Regions from separate parts of the Aurantimonas sp. genome, predicted to be linked through region 2. Evidence: predicted binding sites of a transcription regulator. Region 2 holds the regulator's gene; the other holds the start of a gene.

Region 1 (3,641 bases), on a different contig from region 2:
GCCCTGCAGGATCGCCGCGATGCGCTCCAGCCCCATGCCGGTGTCGATCGACGGGCGCGGCAGCTCGACGCGATTGTCGGCGCTCAGCTGCTCGAACTGCATGAAGACGAGATTCCAGATCTCGATGAAGCGGTCGCCATCCTCGTCCGGGCTGCCCGGAGGCCCGCCGGGAATGCCCTCGCCATGGTCGAAGAAGATCTCCGAGCACGGGCCGCACGGGCCGGTCTCGCCCATCGCCCAGAAATTGTCGGAGGTCGAGATGCGGATGATGCGGTCGTCGGACAGGCCGGCGATCTTGCGCCACAAAGACGCCGCTTCCTCGTCCTCGGAATAGACCGTGACCAGGAGGCGGTCGGCCGGCAGCGCGAATTCCTTGGTGATCAGATTCCAGGCGAGTTCGATCGCCCGGTCCTTGAAATAGTCGCCGAAGGAGAAATTCCCCAGCATCTCGAAGAAGGTGTGGTGCCGGGCGGTGTAGCCGACATTGTCGAGATCGTTGTGCTTGCCGCCGGCGCGCACGCATTTCTGCGAGGTCGCGGCGCGCTGGTAGGGCCGCGTCTCGACGCCGGTGAAGACGTTCTTGAACTGCACCATGCCCGCATTGGTGAACATCAATGTCGGGTCGTTGCGCGGAACGAGCGGCGACGAGGCCACCCGCTCGTGATCGTTCTTCGCGAAATAGTCGAGGAACGCGGACCGGATTTCGTTGACGCCACTCATGAATGCGACCTTCGGAATACCTGCGGGGAAGAGCCCGTCGCCGCGGCGCGCACGCCGTCAGCCTCGGGCAAAGGCGCGTTGTACAGAGGCCCGCTCGCCCTGTCCATCAGACCCCCCAACGCGAAACGGCCCACCCGGAAGGGCAGGCCGTCGCGCATGTCGTGCTGCCGTCGCCGATCAGGCGTCGGAATCGTCGCCCGGGCCGGTATCGTCCAGAAGCTGCTCGGCGAGAAGACCGGCATTCTGGCGGATCAGCGTCTCGATTTCGTCGGCGACGGCCGGATTGTCGCGCAGGAACGACTTGGCGTTCTCGCGTCCCTGCCCCAGCCGCTGGCTGTTGTAGGAGAACCACGCGCCCGACTTCTCGACGATGCCGGACTTCACGCCCAGATCGACCAGTTCGCCGGTCTTGGAGACGCCCTCGCCATACATGATGTCGAACTCGACCTGCTTGAACGGCGGCGCCAGCTTGTTCTTGACCACCTTGACCTTGGTCTGGTTGCCGGTGACCTCGTCGCGGTCCTTGATCGCGCCGATGCGGCGGATGTCGAGGCGAACCGAAGCGTAGAACTTCAGCGCGTTGCCGCCCGTCGTCGTCTCGGGCGAGCCGAACATGACGCCGATCTTCATGCGGATCTGGTTGATGAAGATGACCATGCACTTGGAGCGCGAGATCGAACCAGTGAGCTTGCGCAGCGCCTGGCTCATCAGCCGGGCCTGCATGCCGGGCAGCGAATCGCCCATCTCGCCCTCGATCTCGGCGCGCGGCGTCAGCGCGGCGACCGAATCGACCACCAGCACGTCGATCGCGCCCGAGCGCACCAGCGTGTCGGTGATCTCCAGCGCCTGCTCGCCGGTGTCCGGCTGCGAGATCAGGAGGTTCTCCAGATCGACGCCCAGCTTGCGGGCATAGACCGGATCGAGCGCGTGCTCGGCATCCACGAAGGCGCAGACGCCGCCCTTCTTCTGGGCTTCGGCAATGGTGTGCAGTGCCAGCGTCGTCTTGCCCGAGCTTTCCGGGCCGTAGACCTCGACGACACGGCCCTTCGGCAGGCCGCCAATGCCGAGCGCGATGTCGAGGCCCAGCGAGCCGGTGGAAACGGTCTCGATCTCGACGATCTTTTCGTTCTCGCCGAGCCGCATGATAGAGCCCTTGCCGAAGGCTCTCTCGATCTGCGACAGCGCGGCGTCGAGCGCCTTGTTCTTGTCCAACGAATTATCCTCGACAAGCCTGAGTGAATTCTGTGCCATGAGAGACGAGACCTTATTCCACGCGTTGGACGGGGGTGCAATGACGAGCCGCACCATCACCATGTACTCTTTTTGTTCCCGTTCCGCAAGTCTCCGATCCCGGTTTGTTCCGTTTCCGCGCGCTGCCGCGAATCGCTTCCCGGCGATGAATTTCTGAAGTTTTGATGAAGAGCCCGCCCATGACCGCCCCCCTGATCTATGTCGCCGGCGCGGCCCATATCGACCGGCGCGCGATCTCGGACGCGCCCTTCATCCCGCAGGCCTCCAATCCCGGGCGGCTGGTGGATTGCCCCGGCGGCGCAGCCTTCAACGCGGTTCAGGCCATGGTCCAGGCCGGGGCGACGATAAGCCTGCACAGCGCCCGCGGCGGCGACCCGGACGGGCGCCGCGTCACCGACGCGATCCGCGCCCTCGGCGTCACCGACCTGTCGGTCACCTGGCTCGACCGCATGACGCCCACCTACACCGCCGTTCTCGACGACAAGGGTGAACTCGTCGCCGGCATCGCCGACATGGCGCTCTACGACCTCCTGGTGCCGCGGCTGTTCACCAAGAGCGCCGTGCGCGCGGCGATCGGCAAGGCCGACGGCGTCCTCGTCGACGCCAACCTGCCGTCCGGCGCGATCGCGACGATCACCCGGGAGGCGGCGGGCAAGCCGGTCGGCGCCATCGGCGTCTCGCCGGCCAAGATCGGCCGCCTGCAGGAATCGCTCGCCAATATCTCGGCGCTGTTCCTCTCCTATGCCGAGGCCGCCAGCCTCGTCGAGGCGACCACCGGCACCAGCCCGCAGCTGATCGCCGAACTTCTGGGCGAGCTCGGCGTCCACCGCGCCGTGGTGACCGATGGTCCGCGCGAGGTGATGATCATCGACGGCGAGACCGTCCTCCTGCAGCAGCCGCCCACCGTCGTTCCGAAGGACATCACCGGCGCCGGCGACAATCTGGCCGGCACCGCCTTTGCGGCTTTGTGCGCCGGCACGCCCTGGCTCGACGCCGTGCGCGCCGGCATCGTCGCCGCCTCGTTGCGGATTTCGTCGGATCCGTTATCCCCGGACGCATTGTCGCGGAGGATCGCCGAGGGCGTCGCCGCACTGCATGATCCCCGCGCACCGGAGCCTGCGTCTTGACCACTGCCCTGCCCTATACGGCCTCTGCCGATGTCGCCGCCGCGCTTGCTTCGAACGCGCCGATCGTCGCGCTGGAATCGACCATCATCACCCACGGCATGCCCTATCCGCGCAATCTCGCCATGGCCGAGCGGGTCGAGGCGATCGTCCGCGAGGAAGGGGCCGTGCCGGCGACCATCGCCGTCCTCGACGGCCGCCTGCGGATCGGCCTCGAGCCCGCCGAACTCACGGCCCTTGCGACCGCAAAAGACGTTCTGAAGGTGTCGCGCGCCGACCTCGCCTATGCGCTGGCCACCGGCCGCACCGGCGCGACCACGGTCGCCGCCACGATGATCGCCAGTGCGCTCGCCGGCATCGGCGTCTTCGCCACGGGCGGCATCGGCGGCGTCCATCGCGGCGCAGAGACGAGCTTCGACATTTCCGCCGATCTCGAAGAACTGGCCCGCACGCCGGTGATCGTCGTCTGCGCCGGCGCCAAGGCGATTCTCGATCTGCAGAAGACGCTGGAAGTGCTGGAAACCAAAGGCGTTCCGGTGGTCGGCT
Region 2 (3,641 bases):
GGCCAAGAAGGGCGACGTCATCGGCATTGCCCGCATCGCCGGCATCATGGGCGCCAAGAAGACCCACGAGCTGATTCCGCTCTGTCATCCGCTGATGCTGGAGAAGATCGGCGTCGAGATCACCGCCGAGCCCGCGCTGCCCGGCCTTAGGGTCACCGCGACGGCGCGGGTCGGCGGCAAGACCGGCGTCGAGATGGAGGCGCTGACGGCCGTCTCGGTCGCCTGCCTCACCATCTACGACATGGCCAAGGCGGTCGACCGCTCCATGACCATCAGCGGCATCCGCCTTCTGGCAAAATCCGGCGGCCGCTCCGGCGACTGGTCGGCGGACGCCGCGTCGTGAGTCTCATCCCCGTCGAGGAGGCCTATCGTCTCCTCGTCGAGGACGCCCGCCCCCTCGAGCGAACCGAGACGCTGCCGCTGCGCGACGCCTCGGGCCGCATTCTGGCGGCGGACCTTGCCTCGCTGCGCACCCAGCCGGCCTTCGACGCCTCCGCCATGGACGGCTACGCGGTCCGCGCCGCCGACCTTGGCGACGAAGCGCCCTTCCCCTCCCTGCGGCTCGTCGGCGAATCGGCCGCCGGCCACGCCTATGGCGGCACGCTGCAGCCGGGCGAGACCATTCGCATCTCCACCGGCGCGCCGGTCCCTGCCGGTGCCGACGCCATCCTGATCCAGGAAAACGCCAACCGGCAGGACGGCACCGTCACGGCAACGGCGCCGGTCGTGGTCGGCCAGCACATCCGCCCGGCGGGGATCGATTTTGCCGCGGGCACGCCGCTTCTGACCGCCGGCACCGTGCTGACCCCGGGCGCCATCGCGTTGGCCGCGAGCGGCGGCCATCCGGCGATCCCGGTTCGCAGCCGGCCCCGCGTCGCGATCCTGGCGACCGGCGACGAACTCGTCCTGCCCGGCGAACCCATCGGTCCGTCGCAGATCGTCGCCTCCAACACCTTCGGTGTCGCCGCACTGGTGCGCGAGGCCGGCGGCCTGCCGCTGAATTGCGGGATCGCGCCCGACCGCGAAGCGGCCATCGATGCCCAGCTGACACAGGCGATCGCGGACGGCGCCGACATCTTCGTCACCATCGGCGGCGCATCGGTCGGCGACCACGACCTCGTGGGCAAGGTGTTCGCCGCCCATGGCGTCTCCCTCGACTTCTGGAAAGTGGCGATGCGCCCCGGCAAGCCGCTGATGGCCGGCAGGCTGGGCGACATGCGGGTCGTCGGCCTGCCCGGCAATCCGGCCTCCTCCATGGTCGCCGCGACCCTGTTCCTGGCACCGCTGGTCCGGCGCCTCGCGGGCCGTCCTGCGCGTCCGCTCTACCGCCGGGGCGTTCTCGCCGCGCCGATGCCGGACAATGGCGAGCGCACGGATTTCGTCCGCGCCCGGATCGAACCGGACAGCGCCGGCCTGCCCCGCATCGTGCCGTTGTCGCGGCAGGATTCCTCGCTGCTGTCGATCTATGCCGCGGCCGATGCGTTGCTCGTGCGTCCGGTCCGCGCCGCACCGGCCGAAGCGGGCGATCCCTGCGATTACGTCCCCCTGACGGCTATGGAGCCACTTGCGGAACACAACTAGAACAGATAGGTTTGTTCAGGTTTTGTTTTGAGGAGTCGCCCGGATGCTGACGCGCAAGCAGCACGATCTTCTGGTCTTCGTGAACGATCGGGTGCGCGAGACTGGTGTACCCCCGTCCTTCGATGAAATGAAGGACGCGCTGGACCTGCGGTCCAAGTCCGGCATTCACCGCCTGATCACCGCGCTCGAGGAGCGGGGCTTCATCCGCCGCCTGCCCAATCGGGCCCGGGCGCTGGAAATCCTGAAGCTGCCGGAGTCGATTCAGGGCAGCCGCCCGGCACCTGTCGGGCGCACCGGCTTCAAGCCGAGCGTCATCGAAGGCAGCCGCGACACCGCCCGGCCCGCACCCGCGGCGCAGCCGGCACCGGCAAAGGCGTCCGCTTCGACGGCCATTCCGGTCATGGGGCGCATCGCCGCCGGCGTGCCGATCTCGGCCATCCAGCACAACACCCACTCCATCGTCGTTCCGCCGGACATGCTGGGCAGCGGCGAGCATTACGCTCTCGAAGTGAAGGGCGACTCGATGATCGAGGCCGGCATTCTCGACGGCGACACGGTGGTCATCCGCCGGGGCGACACGGCGACGCCGGGCGAGATCGTGGTCGCCCTCGTCGACGACGAGGAAGCGACCCTGAAGCGCTTCCGCCGTCGCGGCGACACCATTGCGCTGGAGGCGGCCAATCCAGCCTACGAAACCCGCATCTTCGGCTCGGACCGGGTCAAGGTCCAGGGCAAGCTGATCGGCCTGATCCGCCGCTACTGACCGCTCCGGACGGAACGCGGTCGGTGCAGAACGGGTGATAGGTCCTCGCGACTCGCGCCCGAAGCGTTGAGGCCCGAAACCGGCTCGTCCTCGCTCAGGGCCCAACCGTCGCGGTTCGGCCTGAACCGGCCGTGACCCCATTGCTGACGGTCGCCGAGGCCGGCTGCGTGACAGGTGCCGGCGGGTTCGGCGCAGCGGGCTTGCGCCAATATTCCGGCCAGGGCGCCAACCGGTGGACGTTCCAGCGTTCGGGCGGATCGCTGACGGCCTGCACGATGCGGGGCCGGCCTGTCGCCGCCTCCCGGCCGATCGCCAGCGAGCCGGTCCGCCGCAGCGTGCGCAGCGTTACCAGAACGGCGCCGGATCGGCATTCGGCAAGCCGGATCGCGCGCGAGACGATGGCGACATCCGCCTCGTCGCAGGCATCGCCCGTGCGGGCATAATCCTCCGTCCAGATCACACGCAGGCCGCCACGCGTGGTGAAGCGGCAATATTTGGCCGCGCACTCCGCGGGAATCGTCGCCCGGATCCGCTCTGTGTCGGTGCCCCGCGGCGCCCGCGCCTCGAAGGCCCGTTCCCATTGTTCCGCGATGAAACTGCTGGGCCGTGCGCGCAGGAAGGCGAGCTGGCCGTCCGCCGCGAGCGTCGCGACCTCCTTGCCGTCCTCGAAGATCAGGAGTTCCGGTGGGGCCGTCCTGTCGGGCGCAGCAATGAATCCGGCCAGTGCCAGCGGCAGGCCAAGCCACCGCAGCCGGCTTGCCAGACAGGACGCGGTGAGGATCGCCGCGGTCAGCAGCAGAAGGCCCAAGGCGGTCATGCGTCCGATCGCCTGGTCCGGCAGCCAGGCATAGACGTTGCGCGCGATCTCGAGGACGAGCCAGAGGCCGGCGCCCATTGCCTGGAACGGCCAGGCGTCGAGCCCGAACGGAATCAGCAGCGTTCCCACCAGCGCCAGCGGCATGATCCACAACGTGAACAGCGGCATGGTCAGGAGATTGGCGACGAAGCCGAAGGCCGCCATCCGGTGGAAGTGATAGGCAGCATAAGGCGCGGTTGCCGATCCCGCGAGAAGCGACGTGACCATGATTGCGGAGAGCGCCACGAGGATCTTGCCGGCGATGCCCCTGTCCGTCTCGCGGCCGCGTTCGCGCCCCGCCCGCCATTGCGAGAGGGCCGCATAGCCGCCGATCAGCGCCACGGTCGCCGCGAAGCTCATCTGGAAGCTGGCGGTCATCACGGCATGCGGCGCGACGAGGATGACGACGATGGCGGCGATCGCCACGTTGCGAAGCGTCAA

The links. Region 2 encodes LexA, which represses DNA repair genes until DNA is damaged. Its sites were predicted from a motif close to TGTTCNNNNTGTGTTCNG; they were not measured.
Region 1: a site for LexA is predicted at 2,034-2,051, ahead of recA (recombinase RecA). Genes of this name have one in related genera too.

What each region holds. Positions count from the first base shown of each region.
Region 1 is NZ_CAXPJM010000030.1:87,260-90,900, reverse strand. Features, by position in the region: gene alaS (alanine--tRNA ligase) at 1-720, opposite strand, end outside; gene recA (recombinase RecA) at 898-1,971, opposite strand; gene ACEQX1_RS13135 (PfkB family carbohydrate kinase) at 2,151-3,098, shown strand; gene ACEQX1_RS13130 (pseudouridine-5'-phosphate glycosidase) at 3,095-3,641, shown strand, end outside.
Region 2 is NZ_CAXPJM010000008.1:254,964-258,604, reverse strand. Features, by position in the region: gene moaC (cyclic pyranopterin monophosphate synthase MoaC) at 1-343, shown strand, start outside; gene glp (gephyrin-like molybdotransferase Glp) at 340-1,581, shown strand; gene lexA (transcriptional repressor LexA) at 1,625-2,344, shown strand; gene ACEQX1_RS04465 (ComEC/Rec2 family competence protein) at 2,439-3,641, opposite strand, start outside.